DNA from 2 places in the Mycobacterium sp. IS-2888 genome. Region 1 is predicted to be linked to the other one. Evidence: riboswitches for the same ligand, from Rfam matches in the RefSeq annotation. Region 1 holds a riboswitch; the other holds the start of a gene.
What was found. A riboswitch is a leader RNA that binds a small molecule or an ion and turns the genes downstream of it on or off. The one in region 1 is predicted to bind magnesium.
Positions count from the first base shown of each region.

Region 2: another riboswitch for magnesium. It lies ahead of A5745_RS09775 (Rv1535 family protein); the one in region 1 lies ahead of A5745_RS07980 (hypothetical protein).

Region 1 is NZ_MBET01000051.1:21,486-32,022, forward strand. Features, by position in the region: gene A5745_RS07955 (NAD(P)/FAD-dependent oxidoreductase) at 1-200, shown strand, start outside; gene A5745_RS07960 (SDR family NAD(P)-dependent oxidoreductase) at 200-1,135, shown strand; gene A5745_RS07965 (CaiB/BaiF CoA-transferase family protein) at 1,128-2,306, shown strand; gene A5745_RS07970 (acyltransferase family protein) at 2,428-4,521, shown strand; gene A5745_RS07975 (O-methyltransferase) at 4,525-5,184, opposite strand; M-box (ykoK) riboswitch at 5,255-5,428, shown strand; gene A5745_RS07980 (hypothetical protein) at 5,647-5,856, shown strand; gene A5745_RS07985 (NADP-dependent oxidoreductase) at 5,888-6,832, opposite strand; gene A5745_RS07990 (hypothetical protein) at 6,968-7,591, shown strand; gene A5745_RS07995 (L,D-transpeptidase family protein) at 7,653-8,408, opposite strand; gene A5745_RS08000 (LysR family transcriptional regulator) at 8,819-9,751, shown strand; gene oxc (oxalyl-CoA decarboxylase) at 9,735-10,537, opposite strand, start outside.
Region 2 is NZ_MBET01000054.1:59,070-69,606, reverse strand. Features, by position in the region: partial or broken gene ileS (isoleucine--tRNA ligase) at 1-2,008, opposite strand, end outside; gene A5745_RS09775 (Rv1535 family protein) at 2,227-2,469, opposite strand; M-box (ykoK) riboswitch at 2,757-2,941, opposite strand; gene A5745_RS09770 (nitronate monooxygenase) at 3,021-4,148, opposite strand; gene A5745_RS25345 (condensation domain-containing protein) at 4,672-5,169, shown strand; gene A5745_RS25240 (amino acid adenylation domain-containing protein) at 5,166-7,898, shown strand; gene A5745_RS09755 (carboxymuconolactone decarboxylase family protein) at 7,935-8,498, opposite strand; gene pks2 (type I polyketide synthase) at 8,808-10,537, shown strand, end outside.

The sequences.
Region 1 (10,537 bases):
CGATCGACAACAGCCAGTTCGACCTGGAATGCACACCGGGCTACTACAACAACGAAGGCGGTGGCATGGGAACCGCGAAGGGCGAAGGGATCCGGTCCCATCTGGGTGAGCCCTACGGGCCCGGCTTTTACGCCTTCGGCGACCTGTTGGCCGCGTGGCGCGCCACCGGTGAGCTGGATGGCCTCGCGTTGGGATCGTGATGGCTGAACTCAGGTTCGACGATCGGGTGGCCGTCGTGACGGGCGGCGGCAGGGGACTGGGGCGCGAGTACGCGCTGCTGTTGGCGTCCAGGGGTGCCAAGGTCGTCGTCAACGACACCGGCGGCGCTCTGACCGGATCCGGCACCGACGAGGGTCCCGCGCGGCAGGTGGTCGCCGAGATCACGGCGGCGGGCGGCGACGCGGTGGCATCCGTTGACTCGGTGGCGACGCCCGAAGGTGGCCAAGCCATCATCCAAGCCGCACTCGCGAACTACGGGCGGATCGACATCCTCGTCCACAACGCCGGCAACGTGCGGCGTGCCTCGCTGAAGGAGATGAGCTACGAGGATTTCGATGCGGTCATCGACGTTCATCTGCGCGGGGCCTTCCACGTGGTGCGGCCGGCATTCCCCGTCATGTGCGCCGCGCACTACGGCCGTGTCGTCTTGACCTCGTCGATCGGCGGCCTGTACGGCAATCACGCGGTCGCGAACTACGCCGCCGCCAAGGCGGGCCTGATCGGGCTGTCCAATGTCGTCGCACTCGAAGGCGCCGCCGACGGCGTGCTCTGCAATGTCATCGTCCCGTCGGCGGTCACCAGAATGGCTGAGGGCCTGGATATTTCGGCATACCCACCGATGGGCGCGGAGTTGGTGGCGCCGGTGGTGGGCCTGCTGGCGCACGAAACCTGCCCGGTGACCGGTGAGATGCTGATCGCCATTGCGGGCCGGGTGGCCAAAGCGGTTGTCGCGGAGACCCCCGGCGTGCACCGTCCCTCGTGGTCGATCGAGGACGTGGCCCAGCAGATCGACGCCATCCGTTATCTCGCTGCGCCGCTGGTCTTTCCCGTTGTACCCGATGGTCATACCGACCACATCCGCTACAGCTTCGACACCGCCACGCGAGCGACCCGGGAAGGCGCCAGCCATGGCTGACCACGGGGCCGGACCGCTGGCCGGTGTGCGTGTCATCGACCTCACGGCGATGGTGATGGGTCCCTACTGCACCCAGATCATGGCCGACATGGGCGCCGACGTGATCAAGGTCGAACCGCCGCAGGGAGACGACACGCGCTACATCTCGGTCGGTCCGGTGCGGGGCATGGGCGGCGTCTTCGTCAACGTCAACCGCGGCAAGCGCGGTGTCACCCTCGACCTGCAGTCCGACTCCGGCAAGATCGCCCTGCGGGCGCTCATCGAACAGGCCGACGTGTTCATCCACTCGATGCGGTCCAAGGCGGTCTCCCGGCTCGGCTTCAGCTACGACGAAGTGGCCGCGATCAATCCCGCCATCGTGTACACGAACTGCTACGGGTACGGCCGGCGTGGGCCGAAGGGAGATTTGCCGGCCTACGACGACACGATCCAGGCCGCGTGCGGGCTGCCCTACGTGCAGGAACAGCTGACCGGCGAACCCAATTACGTGGGAACCATATTGGCCGACAAAGTCGCCGGGCTCACCGCGCTCTACGCCACCATGATGGCGTTGTTCCACCGCGAGCGCACCGGGGAGGGGCAAGAGGTCGAGGTCGGCATGTTCGAGACGATGGCCTCGTTCATGCTCGTCGAACACGCCAACGGCGCCATGTTCGACCCGCCGCTGGGCCCGGCGGTCTATCCCCGCACGGTCGCCCCCAACCGGCGGCCGTACCGCACCAGCGACGGGTACATCGCGGCACTGATCTACAACGACAAGCACTGGGCCGCGTTCATGGAAGCCGTGCGGCCACCGTGGGCCAGCGATCTCTACGGCACGCTCGAGCGGCGCTCGCGCCAGATCGACACCGTGTACGCGCTACTGGCCGAAACGCTGGTGCAGCGAACGACCCAGGAATGGCTCGACCTCTTTCGCGACCTTCAGATCCCCGCCGCGGCGCTGTCCAGCCCGGCGACCTTGTTCGACGACGACCACCTCAACGCCGTCGGTTTTTTCGAGACGCTGGACACGGTCCACGGCCCGGTGCGATTCCCCGGTGTGCCGACGTGGTTTTCCCGGACACCGGGCCGCGTCGCCGGGCCCGCTCCGGAGTTGGGCGCGGACACCGCGGAGGTACTCGAAGAACTCGGACTGGCGCCCGCAGACGCGAATCCGGGCGCGCCGGCATAACCCGAAAATGGGGCCGCCGCAACCGGAAACCGTTGCGTGTCTTCGCGTGTCTATCTCCTGAATCCGCCCGCGACGCCACTAGGCTGGCTGCGATCAAGAGGAGGGGCAGCGACGCATCGGCATGGGCCAGGGCGCGTTAACAGCGGACACTGATCCGGGCGGGAGGCATCCCGCACCGGCGCCTTCTGCTCGGCGGCCCCGGTGGGTCGCTCCCGTGCGACGTGTCGGTCGGCTGGCGATCTGGGACCAACCGGAACGGCGCAGCGGCATTCCCGCGCTGGACGGGCTTCGCGCGATAGCGGTCGCGCTGGTGCTCGTCGGGCACGGTGGCATCCCCGGCGTGAGCGGCGGGTTCATCGGCGTCGACATCTTCTTCGTCCTCAGCGGCTTCCTGATCACCTCGCTGCTACTCGACGAGCTCAGGAGCAGCGGCCGTATCGAGCTGACCGGCTTCTGGATTCGCCGTGCCCGCCGGCTGTTGCCCGCGCTGGTGTTGATGGTGATCACCGTGGGGGCGGCCCGCGAACTCCTTCCCTACCAGGCCCTGAACGGACTGCGGGACGACGCGGTCGCGGCGTTCCTGTGGATCGCGAATTGGCGGTTTGTGGCCCAGAAGACCGACTACTTCACGCAGGGCGCCCCGCCCTCACCGCTGCAGCACACCTGGTCGCTCGGGGTGGAGGAGCAGTACTACTTCGTCTGGCCGGTGCTGCTAATCGCGGTCACGCTGCTGTTGGCGGCGCGGGCCAGGCGTTACTTCATGCGGGCGACCGTGGGCGGGGTCCGCTTCGCCGTGTTCGTGATCGCGACGTTGGGGGCGCTGGTTTCGGCCGCGGCGGCCATCGTGTTCGTCTCCGACAGCACCCGCGACCGAATCTATTTCGGCACCGACACCCGCGCGCAGGCGTTGCTGGTCGGCTCCGCGGCGGCGGCTCTGCTGGTTCGGGATTGGCCGTCGCTGAACCGCGGCTGGTGCATGATCCGGACTCGGTGGGGGCGTCGCACCGCGCGCGCCCTGCCGTTTGTCGGGGTGGCCGTTCTGGCGGCCGCCACACACTACGCGACGGGCAATGTCGGTGAGTTCCGCCACGGTCTGCTGATCGCGGTCGCGATCGCGGCCGTGTTGGTGGTCGCGCCGGTGGCGATGGAACAGCGCGGCGTCATCGCCCGCATCCTGGCCACGCCACCACTGGTGTGGCTCGGCACCATTTCCTACGGCGTCTATCTGTGGCACTGGCCAATCTTCTTGGCACTCAACGGGGAACGAACCGGCTGGACCGGGCTGCCGCTGTTCGCCGCCCGGTGTGCCGCCACGGTGGCCGTGGCCGCCGCATCGTGGTGGCTGATCGAGCAACCGATCCGGCGCTGGCGACCGGAGCGGGTACCGCTGTTGCCGCTGGCGGCTGCCACCGTGGCGAGCGCCGCCGCGATCACCTTGTTTCTGGTCCCGGTGGGAACCGGGCCCGCGCTACGGGAGACCGGTTTGCCGCCGGGGGTTTCCTCCGTCGCGGCGGTGTCGCCGTCGCCGCCCGGCGTGGTTCGCCCGCGGCCTCGAGATCCCAACCGCCCGTTCACCGTTTCGGTGTTCGGCGATTCGATCGGCTGGACCTGGATGCACTATCTACCGCCGACGCCCGGATTCGCTTTCCTCGACCACACCGTCATCGGTTGCAGCCTGGTGCGCGGCACGCCGTACCGGTATATCGGCCAAACGCTGGAGCAAAGAGCGGAATGCGACACCTGGCCGACGCGCTGGTCGACGCAGGTCGGCCAGGACCAGCCGGACGTCGCCCTGCTCATCATCGGCCGCTGGGAGACCGTCGACCGGGTGAACGAGGGGCAGTGGACCCACATCGGCGATCCGACCTTCGACGCGTACCTCAACGGTGAGCTCGACCGGGCGCTGAACATCGTGAGCGTGCCGGGGGTTCGCGTGGTGGTGGCGACCGTGCCCTACAGCCGCGGCGGCGAAAAGCCGGATGGCCGCCTGTACCCGGAGGACCAGCCGGACCGGGTCAACCAGTGGAACACCATGCTGCGCAACACGGTTAGCCACCACAAGGGCGTCCAGATCCTCGACTTGAACAAGAAGCTGTGTCCGGACGGTGTGTACACCGCCAAGGTCGACGGAATCAAGGTGCGCAGCGACGGCGTGCACCTCACCCCGGAAGGCGTGAAGTGGCTGACGCCGTGGCTCGAGGAATCGCTGAGGTAGGCGTTAATCGTTTGTGCGGCAGCTGATTTCCATGCTGTCGCTTTCGCGGACCTGAAAATTGAAACTGGTATAGCCGTTGTCGGGATTGCGCACGAGCTCGAGGTAGGGACCGGTGTCCGCCGCGCTGGTGTTGTCGGCGACGATCAACGCACCCGTGGGCAGGCGCGGTTCGAGCAGCTCAATCACCGGCAGATACAGATCTTTCCAACCGTCGAGCAGGACGAACTCGACAGGCCCGTCCAGGTGCTGCAACGTGGTGAGGGCATCGCCTTCGAGAATGGTGATGACCTCGTCCAGGCCGGTCTCGGCGAAGGTTTTCTTCGCAGCGGCGATCTTGGTCTCGCTGAGCTCGGTGGTGACCACTCGGCCGATGCCGTTGTCGCGCACCGCGCCCGCCAGATGAACGGCCGAGATGCCGAACGACATCCCGAATTCGACCACCGTGGTCGGACGCGTCGCGCGCACCAACGCGTACAGCAGGCGGCCGGCTTCGGGGGTCACCGGGATGTAGAACTCGCTCATCGCCTCGGCGCGTTCCGCGGTGGTCATCGGCCGGGCGAACTGATCGCGCCGCTCCCGCAAGAGCGACATCTGGTTTTTCGCTTCGTTGTACATCCGGTCGAGAACGGTCGCGACCCGAGGGTCCTGCAAAGTTGTGGCCATGCCCACGAGGGTAGGCCGTGACCGCGCGCCGAGTTTGACGAGGAGCGAGCCCCATGTCAGCATTGACGGGCAAGCACCTCGGTAGGTGAGGCGTCTGCACGGATACAGGCCACTGACCCCGAACGTCGAGAGACGCCCCGGGTCAGGACAGCTCTTCCCGGACCCAAGGGTTGAGCCCAAGTGGCTTCCGGAGATGTTCCGGATACGCCGTGCAGTGCCAAAGCTCCGACGAGAGGGGTGCGACCGGCGTTGTTACGCCGGTCATTTCCTCTTCCGTTACCGAGGTGACGACACCCGCGTGTGTCCCGGCCGTGAGGAGGTGAGGGCGAGATGAGTCCCGGCGATAGTCCCTATCCGAGATACCCCTTGCCCCGACCCGGTTCCGGCATTGCTTTGTCCGCCTGAAGTGGCGTGCATGCCCGAATGCCATGAGCCGATCGGGCCTCCAGAAGGAGAAAGATCATGGCTTTCGTTGTTACGCACCGTGTTACCGGTCGGACCCGTCGGCAGGGATGGGCGTTCCTGCGGTCGGCTCGGCTGCTGGCTGACAAGTTGCGCGCCCGCAGCGCGCTGACTCCCCAGGAGCGGGCCAACCTGTACGTGTCACGGATGCCGATCGCGGTGGTTACCGCCTCGTTGGGTGGCCACCCCCCGGTCGACGACCGGCGGTGATTCGTTCCATCGTCCGGCCGGTGTCGCGCAACTACCGCGAATCGTTGGGCAGCAGAACGATTTTCCCGTGCGTGTGCCGCTGTTCGAGCTCCTCAAAGGCGTCGGCGACCCGGTCCAGCGGGTAGGTTGCGGCGATGTCGAAGTCAAGGGCACCGGTGGCGACCAGGTGGGCGATTTCGGCGAGCACTTCCGGGGTCGACGCCTCCTGGCTGCCCTCGGTCTTGGCGCCGACTTCGCCCGCCTTCTGAAACGAGATGATGGTATCGATCCGCTCGGGCGCCACGCCGAGATCGACTGCGAGCTGGACGTAGTCCGGACCGAACAAGTCGATGAACGCATCGATTCCGTTCGGGGCGGCCTCTCGCAGCCGGTCGGCCAGGCCTTCCCCATAGACGACCGGGACGACGCCGTGCGCGCGCAGCCAGTCGGCGTTGCCCGGCCCTGCGATGCCCAACACCCGCGCCTGGCGCAGGACCAGCAGTTGTACGACAAGGCTGCCGACCCCGCCCGCCGCCGCCGATACGGCCACAGTCTCGCCCGGTTGGGGCGCGACGGCCCGGACGGCGGCATACGCCGTCACACCCACGACGTAGAGCGAACCCGCGACCTCCCAACTCAATTCGGGAGGTTTGCGGATCAGTTGATTGACGGGAACCGCGGTGTGGGTGGCATGGCTGGATCGCCGGAAACTGAAACCCAGCACCTCGTCGCCGACCTCGAACTCGGTGACTCCCGGCGCTACGGCGGTCACGACGCCGGCAAGGTCGCTGCCCTCGCCGGACGGAAACGTGGCGGGGAACATGTCGTGCATCGCCCCGACCCGGATACCGGCCTCGCCGGGGTTGATGCCGGCCGCGCGAACTTCCACCACCACCTCGCCCGGCCCCGGCTCCGGCATGTCGATGTCCGCCACATACAACTCGTCACGGCCCCCGTAACGGTCGAACCGTACGGCGCGCGCCGTCGCAGCCGTCATCTCGTTCTCCTTCGCCCAAACGCTTGCCCACGCCAGCATAGGCCGCGGATTCTGCGTGCCCGCCGGAGAAATTTGCGCGTATGTTCGTATGCGCTGGTGTTGTGCCGTCAGCGGATTGGCAGGGAAGGAATGTCCATGGAGCTTGCTCGGACAACCGTCGCCGGCTTGAGCGTCGCCGCCCTTGCGGTAGGCGCCGCGATCGCAGGCTGCGGCAACAACAAGACCCCGGCGACGTCGTCCTCGGCCACGTCGAGCGCCACGGCGTCATCGACCGCGTCCACCGCGGTAACCGGCCCGTCGCCCGGACAGACCACGGATTACAGTGGGCTGCTGATCAAGCCGAGCGACATCGGCCCGGACCTCACCACACCCCAACCACCCGTGCTGAATCCCAACAATGCGCCCGGGGTTGCGCAGTTGTTCGCCAACGCCGACAACAGCCGCCGAATCGGGGACACCATCTTGATCGTCGCCGATCCCCAGACCGCGGCGGCCGGCATCGAGAACACCAAGGCGAACTACGCGGGCAAAGTCAGCGGCACGTGGCAGCCGGTCGACGTGGGATCCAACGGGGCAATGATCTCCGGGACATCGCCGGACAACTCCCAGGCGGTGACGGTGCTGTTGTTCAGCGAGGGCAAGGCGCTGGTCAACCTGGAATTCGACAGTGCGCCCAACGATCCCATCGATCCGGGCATGGCGACAGACATCGGCCGCAAGCAAGACGCGGCGATCAAGAGCGGGTTGCCGCCCAGCTGAGGTAGGTGGCTAGACGCCGCGGTCGCGCGGAATGTCTTCACCCGCAGCGATGTTGGGGCAGCTAGGCGATGACCTGGACGGGATCGCCGACGTTCACCTGGTTGAAGTACCACGCGGCGTTGTCCGGGCTCAGGTTGATGCATCCGTGACTGACGTTCGCATGGCCTTGCGAGTCAACCGACCAGGGGGCCGAGTGCACGTAGACGCCGCTGTTCGTGATGCGGACCGCGTACGACGCGATGATGTTGTATCCCTCGGGCGAACTCAGCGGGATACCGATGGTCCGCGAGTCCATCCGCACGGTGCGCTCCTTGGACAGCGCGGTGAAATTGCCGATCGGTGTCGGGCGGGTGGGCTTCCCCATGGATGCCGGCATCGTGCGAAGCACCTCGCCGTTTCGGCTGACGGTGAACGTGTGCTCGGACACGCTGGCAACACCGAGTAGCGCGTCACCGGTGTCGAAGCCGGTCGTCAGGGCCTGCACACCCACCGAGACGTGGCTGTGGGCGGGCCAATAGCGGTTCGGAACCCACTGCACGACATTGTTGTCGACCCACTCGAAGTGTCCCGGCACGTTGCTCGGCGAGCTGACGTGGATGGTCCGCTCAGCGCCAACGCGATCGGTGACGGGCGCAGTGAACGTCACCACTACCGGGTGCGCCACGCCCACCACGGCGCCATCGGCCGGCGAAACGGTCGCGACTGTGGGAATCGGTTGGGGCAGCGGGACGGCGGCCACGCCGCGGGCGGCGCTGCCCAGCAGGCCCATGCCGGCGATCGCTACCATAACGAATAGATAACGAACCATACGACGCATGGCGTCCGCCCTTCGAGATGGTGCGATCAACACAACGTTATTGTACTGACTGTCTACCCTTTACGGGTTTTAGCAAACATACACATCGCCGCCAGGTACGTGGCGATAACGACCCGATTACCCGTTGAGTTCGATCCGATCACCGGGCTGCGGACCACCGGCAAACGATCGGGTGCACCCCTCCGAAGCCACGCACGGCGGCGCGCCCGCAGCCCGAGACATGCCCACGAAAGAGGGGTCAGCACACTGGCTTTCGCTGGACGCAACGTCCTGACCTGCGACCGAACGTCGATCTATGCCATGCCATCGGCGGCAAGGGTGCGAAATCTGGCCGAGATCGCCGTTGGCTGCCTTTTGAGCGAGGCGTTAGCCTCAGCGATAGCGGTGCGGGGAAGGCCGAGGAGGTGCCCGTGCTCTTCCGTCAGCTGGAGTACTTTGTTGCGGTCGCCCAGGAACGCCACTTCGCCCGGGCCGCAGAGAAATGCTATGTGTCGCAACCCGCGCTGTCCGCCGCGATCGCCAAGCTGGAACGCGAACTGAACGTGACCCTGATCAACCGCGGGCACAGCTTCGAGGGCCTCACGCCCGAAGGTGAGCGATTGGTCGTGTGGGCCAAGCGGATTCTCGCCGAGCACGATGCCTTCAAAGCCGAGGTGGATGCCGTGCGGTCCGGTATCACCGGCACGCTTCGGCTGGGTACGGTTCCCACCGCCTCGACGACGGCGTCGCTGGTGCTCTCGGCGTTCTGTTCGGCGCATCCGTTGGCGAAGGTGCAGATCAATTCCCGGCTGGCCGCCGCGGAGCTGTACCGGCGGCTGCGCGAATTCGAGCTGGACGCCGCCATCGTGCATGCCGCGCCCGAAGACGCTCACGACGTGGACCTGGTGCCGCTCTACCAGGAGCGCTACGTGCTGCTGTCGTCGGCGGAGATGTTGCCCTCCGGCGCATCGACACTGACGTGGCCGGACGCCGCCCAGCTGCCGCTCGCCTTGCTCACCGCGGACATGCGGGACCGCCAGATCATCGACGAAGCCTTCGCCGGCCACGGCCTGACGGTCACGCCGCAAGTCGAGACCGACTCCGTCGCATCGTTATTCGCTCAAGTCGCCAGTGGCAATTGGGCGTGCATCGTCCCGCACACGTGGTTGTGGACGTCGCCGCTGGCGGCGGAGATTCGCGCGGTCGAAATGGTCGATCCGGTGCTGAAAGCCGAGATCGCCTTGGCCACCAACTCCGCCGGGCCGGGATCACCGGTTGCCCGCGCGCTCGTCGCGTCCGCGCAACAACTGGCGCTCGACGAGTTTTTCGACACGCAGCTGCTCGGAATCACGCGTCGGCGCTGACCGCCGCGCTGGTCGGATTGAGGCTCGCCAGATGACCGCTTTCCACCCCCGCTGCCGGGTCGAGTCCGCAGTCGATGATCGCGGGGCCGTTCGAGGCGAGCGCCTCGGTCAGCGCCGACCGCAGCTCCGGCGGCGTGGTGACGTGGTATCCCTTGCCGCCGAACGCTTCTGCGATCAACTCGTGGCGGGCGCCGGCATGCAGCACGGTCGGCGCCGGGTCATTTCCCTTCGGCGCTTCGTCGCCGCGGTACACGCCGCCGTTGTTGAGGATGACGACCGTCACCGGCAGGCGATACCGGCAGATAGTCTCGACTTCCATCCCGGAGAAGCCAAAGGCGCTGTCGCCCTCGATCGCGACGACGGGCTTGCCGGTTTCGACCGCGGCTGCGATGGCGTAGCCCATGCCGATACCCATCACGCCCCACGTTCCGGTGTCGAGCCGGTGTCGCGGCAGCTGCATGTCGATCACGTTGCGGGCCAGGTCGAGCGCGTTGGCTCCCTCGTTGACCACATAGACTTCCGGGTTTTCCTGCAGCACAGAGCGAATCGCGCCGAGCGCGTTGTAGAACCGCATCGGGTGCGGGTCTTCGGCCAGTCGCTCGCGCATCTTCTCGTCGTTGCGCTCTTTGCGATCGGCTAGCTCGCCGGTCCATTCCGGGGGCACGGCGACCCGATGGGCGCCCAGGCCGTCCCGCAGCGCCGCCATCACCGACCCGATGTCGCCGGCCAGCGGAGCCGCGATCGGCTGGTTGCTGTCGAACTCCGATGCCGCAATGTCGACTTGGA
Region 2 (10,537 bases), on a different contig from region 1:
GCAGGACCTGCCGCACGCCTTCGCGGATGCCCTGCTCGGTGACGATCAGGTTGCCGCCCCGCAGGATCGGCGACGCCATCAGGAACCACCGCATGGCATCGGAGCCGTCACGGTCGAACACCTCGGTGACATCCGGGTAGTTACGCAACGACTTGCTCATCTTCTGGCCGTCGGAGCCCAGCACAATCCCGTGCGCCACACAGGTTTTGAACGCCGGACGGTCGAACAGCGCGGTGGCCAGCACGTGCAGCGTGTAGAACCAGCCGCGAGTCTGGCCGATGTACTCGACGATGAAGTCGCCGGGATAGTGGCCGTCGAACCAGTCGCCGTTTTCGAACGGGTAGTGCACCTGGGCATACGGCATGGAGCCCGAATCGAACCACACGTCGAGCACGTCGGGGATCCGCCGCATCGTGCTGCGCCCGGTGGGGTCGTCGGGGTTGGGCCGGGTGAGCTCGTCGATATAGGGCCGGTGCAAGTTGGTGGGCCGCACCCCGAAGTCGCGCTCGAGCTCATCGAGACTTCCGTAGACGTCGATGCGCGGGTAGGCGGGATCGTCGGACTTCCACACCGGAATCGGCGTGCCCCAGTAGCGGTTTCGCGAGATCGACCAATCGCGGGCGCCCTGCAGCCACTTGCCGAACTGGCCGTCCTTGACGTGTTCGGGGTACCAGGTGATCTGCTGGTTGAGTTCCACCATCCGGTCCCGGAATTCGGTGACCGCGACGAACCACGACGACACCGCGCGGTAGATCAGCGGATTGCGGCACCGCCAGCAGTGCGGGTAGGGATGGTCGTAGGTTTCGTGGCGCAGCAGGATCGGCTTGTTCACGGCCGCCGGGCCGCTCTGATCCTTCAGGTCGCGGATGATCGGAGCGTTGGCGTCGAAGACGTGCTGGCCCTGATAATCCGGGACGGTGGCGTCGAACCGGCCCTTGGAGTCGACCGGGGTGACCGGTTCGATGCCCACCTTGTCGGTGGTGGCCATGTCGTCCTCGCCGTAGGCCGGCGCCATGTGCACGATTCCGGTGCCGTCCTCGGTGGTCACGAAGTCGCCGGGCAATACTTGAAAAGCGTTGGCCCGCCCCGGTTCTGGGTCTGTGAAATACGGGAACGGCGGCACATAGCGGATGCCTAACAGGTCCGCGCCACGGTAGGTGCCCAGCACTTCAGGCTCCTCCCCCAGCTCGCGGGCATAGGCGGCCAGGCGCGCCTCGGCCAGCACCAGGCGGCGATCGCCGGCCTTCACCTGCACGTAGATCACGTCCGGATTGACCGCAACCGCAAGGTTCGACGGCAGCGTCCACGGCGTGGTCGTCCACACCAGCAGGTAGGCGCCCGCCAATTCGCCGTCGGGTACCCGGAATCCGACGGTGATCGCGGGATCCTGGCGGCTTTGGTAGATGTCGTCGTCCATCCGCAATTCGTGATTGGACAGCGGGGTTTCGTCGCGCCAGCAGTACGGCAGCACCCGGTAGCCCTCGTAGGCAAGGCCCTTGTCCCACAGCTGTTTGAAGGCCCAGATCACCGACTCCATGTAGGACAGGTCGAGCGTCTTGTAATCGTTGTCGAAGTCGACCCAGCGGGCCTGGCGGGTCACATACGCCTGCCATTCGTCGGTATAGCGCAACACCGATTCACGGCAGGCCTCGTTGAACGCCGCGATTCCCATGGTGTCGATCTGGGACTTGTCGGTGATGCCCAGCTGGCGTTCGACCTCGAGCTCGGCGGGCAGCCCGTGCGTGTCCCAGCCAAAGCGGCGCTCCACCTTGGCGCCGCGCATCGTGTGATACCGCGGGACGATGTCCTTCACGTAGCCGGTGAGCAGGTGCCCGTAGTGGGGCAGACCGTTGGCGAACGGCGGCCCGTCGTAGAACACGTACTCCGGGGCGCCATCGCGGCGGGCGATGCTGGCCCGGAAGGTGTCATCGCGCGCCCAGTACTCGAGGACCTCGAGTTCGAGCGCCGGGAAGTCGGGTGCCCCGGCGGCCAGCTTCGGGTAGGTCAAAGCGTCGTCTCCCTGTGCCAGTTCTCAGGCCGGGGACGACGACGCGCTAGCTGCGCGAGCGCCGCGGTACCACCCCGCTTGCCGCGCTGCCGCGCGACCGCTCGTGACGGCTATGACGGGCCTACCCGTTCGGTTCTACTGGGCTGCAATGGCCGTTCTTCCGAAGGCTCCCCGGTGATGGCCGGATCGATGCCGCTGCGCCGATTCTAGCCGGTGGATCAGGCCCCGACTTCGAGCACGCCCACGCGCCACAGCGCCGCGTAGGCGTGGCGCAGCGGAATGCTCAACAGACGGGCGGCGCCGTTCACCAGCGGGTCGGCGCCCAGGCCGAAGATCGGCACTTCGACGCGGCGGGTCACCTTCTTGGGCGCGGGGACGTGGGCGGGCGTGTCGGCGCGCACGACCGTCAGCGCGGGCTTGGGTGCCGCGGTTGCCAGTTCGTCGTGCAGGACTGCGGTCATGGTCGCCTCCTAGACGGAATTCAAAACGGGGACTAGCTGGACTGACGTGTCCCGTCCCGTACTGGTTCCGATCCGAGAATGCTTGGCCGGTAAGCCGATTGGCGTTGCGACGACTCAGCCGAGATCGTCGTGCCGGAGGCCGGATCGGGACGGGACGGAGCCCGGACTTCGGCCAGGACTATCGCTGGAACTCATACGTCCCTCACCTCCTCTACGGCAACGACGCGTGCGGTCACCCGCACGAACGGCGCGCACAAGGGAATACAGAAACCGACGACCGTCGGAGATCCGCACCCCACTCGTCAGAGCTTCGGCACTACACGACGTGTCCTGGCCTGGAAAACAATCCAAGCCGGAAGCCACCTGGGCTCAACCCTTAAGCCGGGAGGAGCTGTCCTGACCCGGGGCGTCTTTGGACGTTCGGGGTCAGTGGCCTGTATTCGTGTAGACGCCTCACCTAACGAGGTGCCGTCACGATGATGCACGAAGGGCGGGAGACCGTCAAACTCGGGCGAGTGCGCCGGCGCCCTGCTTGGCGATGTCGGTGGTGGTCACTTCTCGACCAGGTCGTCCAGCCGCCCGATCGTGTCGATGAACTCCTCGACCATGTCGAGCACCACCGAGCGCGTCGGGCGCACCCGGTCGAGTGAACCGACGACCTGGCCGACGAAGTAGGTGGCCAGCTCGCGCGCCTTGGCGCCCGGGTGGGCGGCGGCCTGATTGATGCGCACCTGGTATTCGGTGATCAGGGCGGTCTGCAGCGGCATGCCGAGGGGGTCGGGGCTGTCGGGCCGGTCCCATTCGTCGGTCCACGCCGTGCGCAGCATCCGGGCCGGCTTGCCGGTCATCGACCGCGACCGCACGGTGTCCGAGGAGCTGGCGGCCAGGAACTTCTCCTTGACCACGGGGGCGGTTTCCGCTTCCTCGGTGGTCAACCACACCGATCCGCACCACACGCCCTCGGCCCCCAGGGCCAGCGCCGCCGCGATCTGGCGGCCCCGGGCGATCCCGCCGGCGGCGAGCACGGGCGTCGGCGACACCGCATCCACCACTTCGGGGACCAGGACCATGGTCGCCACCTCACCGGTGTGCCCGCCGGCCTCGGTGCCCTGCGCGACGATCAGGTCGACGCCGGCGGCGGCATGCCGCCGTGCGTGTTGCGTGGTTCCCGCGAGCGCGGCCACCAGCACGTCGTGGTCGTGGGCGCGCTCGACGAGGTCGGCCGGGGGCGGGCCGAGCGCGCTTGCTATCAGCCGGATGTCGTGGCCAAAGGCCACGTCGAGCAGCGGCTCGTAACCCTTGGGCGAGATGTTGAGTCCGCCGCCGGACGGCGCGCGCGGCGGCTCGGCGGTCGCCGGGATGCCGTAGCGGGTAAGTAGGTCATCGACGAACTCGCGGTGCTCCTCGGGCAGCAGCGCGGCGACCTGTTTGGCGTCGATGCCGCCCTGCTCGGCCCCGACGTACTTGGGCGGCAACAGCAGGTCGACCCCGTAGGGCTTGCCCCCGGTCTGCTCCTCGATCCAGGTCAGCTCGCTGTCCAGCCGTTGCGGGCTGTGCGCGACCGCCCCGAGGACTCCGAATCCCCCCGCGTTGGTGACCGCCGCGACGACGTCGCGGCAGTGGCTGAAAGCGCAGATCGGGAACTCAACGCCGAGCTGCTCGGCGACTCTGGTTCGCATCGCCCGACGCTAGGAATTACCAATTGATATGTCAATCAATTCGTCCGACCGGTCGACAGAATTGGCACGTGTACAACAAACCGACTAATACACATTCGTGCAATAAACATACCAATGGTTGCGAATTACGCATTCTGCCTTATGCTCAGTTTAAAAAATTTAGGCGGCTCGTAGCAAATTACTTAGACCGACAGGCGTGACCGGGATGGAACAGACACGACAAGTCCTGGGGGGGATAGTCCGGCCAGCATTCGATGCCCTGAAGCGGGCGGTCGACGGAAGGCCGGCCTATCCGCGCCCACTCGGCGTAGAGCAACGGGTAGCAAAGAGCCTCGACCGCGCGCTTCCGACCGATTCGGGCACCAAGGACGTAAAGACGGCCCCCGAGCGAGGAGGCGGAAATCCGCGCGAGGGGGGGTCGCTTTGTGGCACCGGATCCGAATTCTTCCGAGACACAGGCGCTTTCACGAGGGCCGAGGCGGAGGGTCGAGAATTCGACGCCGCCCACGCGGCCTGGCGCGAAGTGCTGGCCGGTTTTGATACCCCCACCTTGGTCGGTCTGCCGGGCCGGGCAGGACAGCGAGGGGTTGCGTCGTTTCGGCTGTCCGCCCAGACCACGCGGGCCCTGGGTGAGCTGGCCGGGTGTTATCAAACCAGTGTCAGCACGGTAGTGCAGGCCGCGTTTGCGCAGTTGCTGATGTCGCTGAGTGGCCAGCCCGATGTCGCCTTCGGCGCCACGGTCTCTGGGGATGGGGCGACCGACATCGCCGGCGCGGAATCGACGGTGGGCCTATCGGCCAACACCATGCCGGTACGGGCCACCATCACCGCGACAACGACCACCACGGATCTGCTCGACCAACTGCAACACTTCCACAACCACACGACCCCGCACCAACACCTGGGACTCAGCGAAATCCATTGCGTCACCGGCCACGACCGGTTGTTCGACACCCTTTTCGTTTGGGAAAACAACCCGAACGACACCGGCGCGATAGCCGCCGACCGCGAATTGCAGTGACCGAGTTCGCCCGCCCCGAATACATCCACTACCCGCTCGTGGTACAAGCCACGCCCGGCCTCGAACTCGGCCTGCGCGTGGAATACGACACCGACGTGTTCGACGTGGAAACCATTGGGGCATTGGTTGATCTGCTGCAACGAGCGGTGGTGGCGATGACCGCCGACCCGGGGCGGCGGCTGTCGTCGATGGATCTACTGGGCGGGGATGAGCGCTCCCGCCTGGATGAGTTCGGTAACCGCGCCGTGCTGTGGGAGTGTGCGCCACCGGCGGTGTCGATACCGGCATCGTTTGCCGCTCAGGTGGCGCGGGCCCCGCGGGCCTTAGCGGTGACCTTCGCTGACCGCAGCATGACTTACCGCGAGCTGGATGAGGCGTCGAATCGGTTTGCGCACCTGCTGGCCGACGCGGGGGCGAGGCCGGGGCGGTGCGTGGCGCTGCTGTTGTCCAGGTCGCTCGGGGCGGTGGTGGCGATTTTGGCGGTGTTGAAAACCGGTGCGGCGTATGTGCCGATCGACCCGGCGGTGCCGGGGGCCCGGCTCGGGTTTGTGCTCGGGGATGCCGCGCCGATCGCCGCAATCACCACCCGAGGGCTGGCGGGGCGGCTGGCCGGGTTCGGTCTGCGGGTCATCGATATTGACGACCGTGCTGCTGACAACCAACCCAGCACCGCGTTGCCGGCACCCGCGCCCGACGACATTGCCCACATCATTTACACCTCGGGCACCACCGGGGCTCCCAAGGGAGTGGCGGTCACTCACCACAACGTGACCCAGTTGTTCGGCTCCCTCGACGCCGGAGTGGAGCTGACGCCGGAACAGGTGTGGTCGCACTGTCATTCGTTGGCGTTCGACTTTTCGGCGTGGGAGATCTGGGGCGCGTTGTTACATGGTGGGCGACTGGTCGTGGTGCCCGACTCGGTGACACGTTCCCCGATCGATTTTCACGCATTGCTGGTTGCCGAACACGTCACCGTGTTAAGTCAAACCCCGGCCGCGGCGGCGGTGCTGTCACCCGAGGGGTTGGATTCGGTGACCCTAGTGGTGGCCGGTGAGGCGTGCCCGGCCGAGGTGGTGGACCGGTGGGCCCCCGGGCGGGTGATGATCAACGGCTACGGCCCGACCGAAACCACCGTGTACGCGACGATCAGCCGGCCGTTGGTTGCGGGCTCGGGGCTGCCACCGATCGGTTCGCCGGTGCCGCGGGCGGCATTGTTTGTCTTGGATAAGTGGTTGCGGGCGGTGCCGGCCGGCGTGGTCGGTGAGTTGTATGTCGCCGGTGCCGGAGTGGGGTGCGGCTATGCGCGCCGGACCTCTCTGACCGCAGCGCGGTTCGTCGCCTGCCCGTTTGGCCCGCCCGGAACACGGATGTATCGCACCGGAGATCTGGTGTGTTGGGGTGCTGATGCGCAGCTGCGGTATCTCGGACGCACCGATGAGCAGGTCAAAATCCGCGGGTACCGCATCGAGCTGGGCGAAGTTCAAGCCGCACTGGCCGGCCTGGCTGGAGTGGAGCAGGCGGCGGTCATCGCCCGCGTGGACGGCGCCGGCGACAAGCGCCTGGTGGGTTATGTCACCGAGTCGGTGACGGGAGCTGTCGAGCCCGCCGGGATACGCGCCCAGCTGGCGGAGCGACTACCGGCCTACATGATCCCGTCCGCGGTGGTGGTGCTCGATGCGCTGCCCGTGACGCCCAACGGCAAACTCGACATCCGCGCCCTGCCCGCGCCGTCGCTGGGCCGAGCTTCCCGGCGCGGCGATCAGCGTCCCCGCAACGAGACGGAAAGGCGCGTCGCGGCGCTGTGGGCGGACCTGCTGGGCGTACCCGTGGCCGACGTCGATTCCGACTTTTTCGATCTGGGCGGCCACTCGCTGCTGGCACAACGACTTCTCTTGGATGTTCAGCGGACATTCGGTGTCGCACCGTCGCTTCCGGCGTTCCTGGAGCGGGGCAGGACCGTTGCCGGGCTCGCGGCGCTGCTTGGCGCTGAAGGCATCAGCGACGTCGCGGCCGAGGAGGGCTCGCCGCCGATACATTTTGTGTTCCCCCATTTTCATGCGGCGGTGAGCGCCAGACACTTTGCGGCGCAATGGGGGGCCGGGCAGCCGGTGAACCCGTTGGTCCCAGTGCAGCCGGGAGAACGGTTGGATCGATCCATGAGCATCGAACAGTATGCCACCCAAGTGCTTTCGATGATTCGCAAGCGGCAGCCATACGGCCCCGTTGCACTTATCGGATACTCTTTCGGCGCGATCGTGGCGTACGAAATTGCCCGTCAGATTCTCGATGCCGGCGAGCAAGTCAACTGGCTGGGAATTGTCGACGAGCCGCACCCGGTGCTGCAGTCGCAGCGACCTGAGCTGACTGGGTGGAGTAGGGTTCGCTCGCATTCCAGGCGCGGAGAACGTCGGGAGTGGGTCGGCCTACTCAAAGTGGCACTCGAAGAATTTGTCGAGTGGATCTTCGAAAAGTACCTGTTGCATGGCACATTCGACCGCCGCGGTGCGTGTGATCTGATCTGCCGCTATCAGCGGTCGGGCCACGATGTGCCGATGCATCTTTTCGTGACTGAGGCCACCGCCGCCGACATGGGCACAGATGCGCTGGGCTGGGACGAATTCCACGGGGGCGCGCTGCACGTGCACCGCCTTGCGGGAAACCATGTGACGCTGCTCAAGCCGCCTCGAGTAGCGCAGCTTGCGGCCATGGTAGGCGAATCGCTGGGCTGAGTGCGGGCGCAGCAGAGCTACCGGATCGTTTGAGATCTAAGGCGCGCGGCCGTCCGGCGGCCAGCTGGCCACGCCCTCCTCCAACGGGATCTGGAGGCTCTGCAGGATCGACGCGACCATGCGCCACGCACCGATGGCGGTGACAAGTTCGATGAGAGCCGTTCTGTCGCCGCGCAATTCGCGTTCGCAGGCCGTCCAGCTCTCGGCGCTCACCGCGCCGTCGCGCACCACGTCGTCGGTCGCGGCCAGCACCGCCCGCTCGGTGGGCCCGAACCCGTTGTGTTCGCGCCAGTTGCGCACGCCCAGCAGGTCATCGGCCGCCACGCCGAGCCCCGACGCGACCCGCCAGTGTTGCGTCCACTCGTAGTCGCACGCGGTGAGCCAGCCGATCCGCATGATCACCAGCTCGCGCAACCGCGAGTCGAGGGCGCCGTGCCACAACATGGTGGCGAGCAGGTCGTTGACGGCGCGCGCCAATTGCGGATGGTTCAGCAGCACCTGAAATATGGACAGTTCGGCCATGTAGTTCGGCACGGCCGCCTCGTCGGCGGCGGCTTTCGCCTCGCCGAGCGGCAGTCCGGGCACGCGGGCTGTTGTCATGGTATGAGCATTTCATGTACGGGCCAGGCACATCACGATTAGATAACGGTTCGGCGAATTCCCTGCGCGTTGCGCACCTCGAGAATAATGTCGCCCCTGCCATCTGGGCTGCTGACGTGCGGGAAAGCTCCTGACACTGGGCAACGTCAATTGAGCGAACGTGGGCACCCCCCGATGGCCGGGGAGGGGCCACGTATTGCGTCAAGCGAACAAGGTAGTTAGCCGTTGCCGTGAGGAGGCGGCGGGATGTTGTCTTTCGGGGCGGTCGACGGGGTGGACCGCCCCGATTCGGCCTGTTCGTCGCCCACAATGAGCACCACACCGGTCACTCCGGTTGCCGTCATCGGGATGGCCTGCCGGCTTCCCGGAGGTATCGACTCCCCGGAGCAGCTGTGGGAGGCGTTGCTGCGGGGCGATGACCTGGTCACCGAAGTTCCGCCCGACCGCTGGGACGCCGACGAGTACTACGACCCCGAGCCCGGGGTACCTGGTCGGTCGGTATCGAAGTGGGGCGGGTTCCTCGACGACGTCGCCGGCTTTGATTTCGAGTTCTTCGGGATCAGCGAGCGCGAGGCCACCGCGATGGATCCGCAGCACCGGTTGCTGCTGGAAACCTCCTGGGAGGCCATGGAGCATGCCGGTCTCACGCGGGAGGCCATGACCGACTCGCCGACCGGGGTGTTCGTGGGCTTGACTCACGGCGACTACCAACTGCTGGCCGCCGACGCACACACCGCCGAGGGGCCGTACGGGTTTACCGGCAACAGCTTCAGCATGGCGTCCGGACGGATCGCCTACACGCTGGGACTCCACGGTCCCGCGCTGACCGTGGACACCGCGTGTTCGTCCGGCCTGACCGCCGTGCACCTGGCCTGTCGCAGCCTGCACGATCGCGAAAGCAACCTTGCCCTGGCCGGCGGCGCCACGGTGGCGCTGGACCCGCGGAAGTTCGCCTCGGGATCGGCCGAGGGGATGCTGTCGCCCACCGGACGCTGCCATGCCTTCGACGTCGGGGCCGACGGGTTCGTCTCGGCCGAGGGTTGCGTAGTGGTGTTGCTCAAGCGGCTGCCCGACGCGCTAAGAGACGGTGATCGGATCCTGGCGGTGGTGCGCGGCAGCGCCGTCAATCAGGACGGCCACACCGTGAACATCGCGACACCGTCGGAGACCGCGCAGACCGCGGTGTACCGGGCGGCGTTGGCCGCGGCCGGTGTCGACGCTCGCACCGTCGGCGTGGTAGAGGCGCACGGCCCCGGCACCCCCGTGGGCGACCCCATCGAATACGCCAGTCTGGCCAAGGTTTACGGCGTCGACGGCCCCTGCGCGCTGGCATCGGTGAAGACCAACTTCGGCCATGCCCAGGCCGCCTCCGGAACCCTCGGCCTGATGAAGGCGATCCTCGCGCTTGAACACGGCGTGGTTCCGCGGAATCTGCATTTCACCCGCCTGCCCGACGATCTTGCCCGAATTGAGACTAATCTTTTTGTGCCACAGGGCAATACATCGTGGCCCACCAACGGGCACGGACCTCGCCGGGCGGCGGTGTCATCGTACGGGTTGTCGGGAACCAACGTCCACGCCATTGTGGAGCAAGCTCCCGAAGCCGTTGAGCCCGAGGACATCCCGGCCGAACCGGCGACGCCACTGCTGTTCCCGCTGTCGTCCACCTCGGCCGACGAACTGCACCGCACCGCCGGCCGTCTGGCTCATTGGGTGCAGACCCACGACGACGTCGCACTACCGGACCTGGCCTATACCCTGGCGCGTCGGCGTGCGCATCGCCCGGTGCGAACCTCCGTCATCGCGAGCACCCTGCCGGAACTCACCAAGGCTTTGCGCGAGATCGCCGATGGCGATATGCCGTATCAGGCCGCGGTCGGCCGAGACGACCTGGGACCCGTGTGGGTGTTTTCCGGCCAGGGTTCGCAGTGGGCCGCGATGGGCGCGCAATTGCTCGCGAACGAACCGGTGTTCGCCGCCACGGTCGCCCAAGCCGAGCCGCTGATCGCCCTCGAGTCCGGGTTCTCGGTCACCGACGC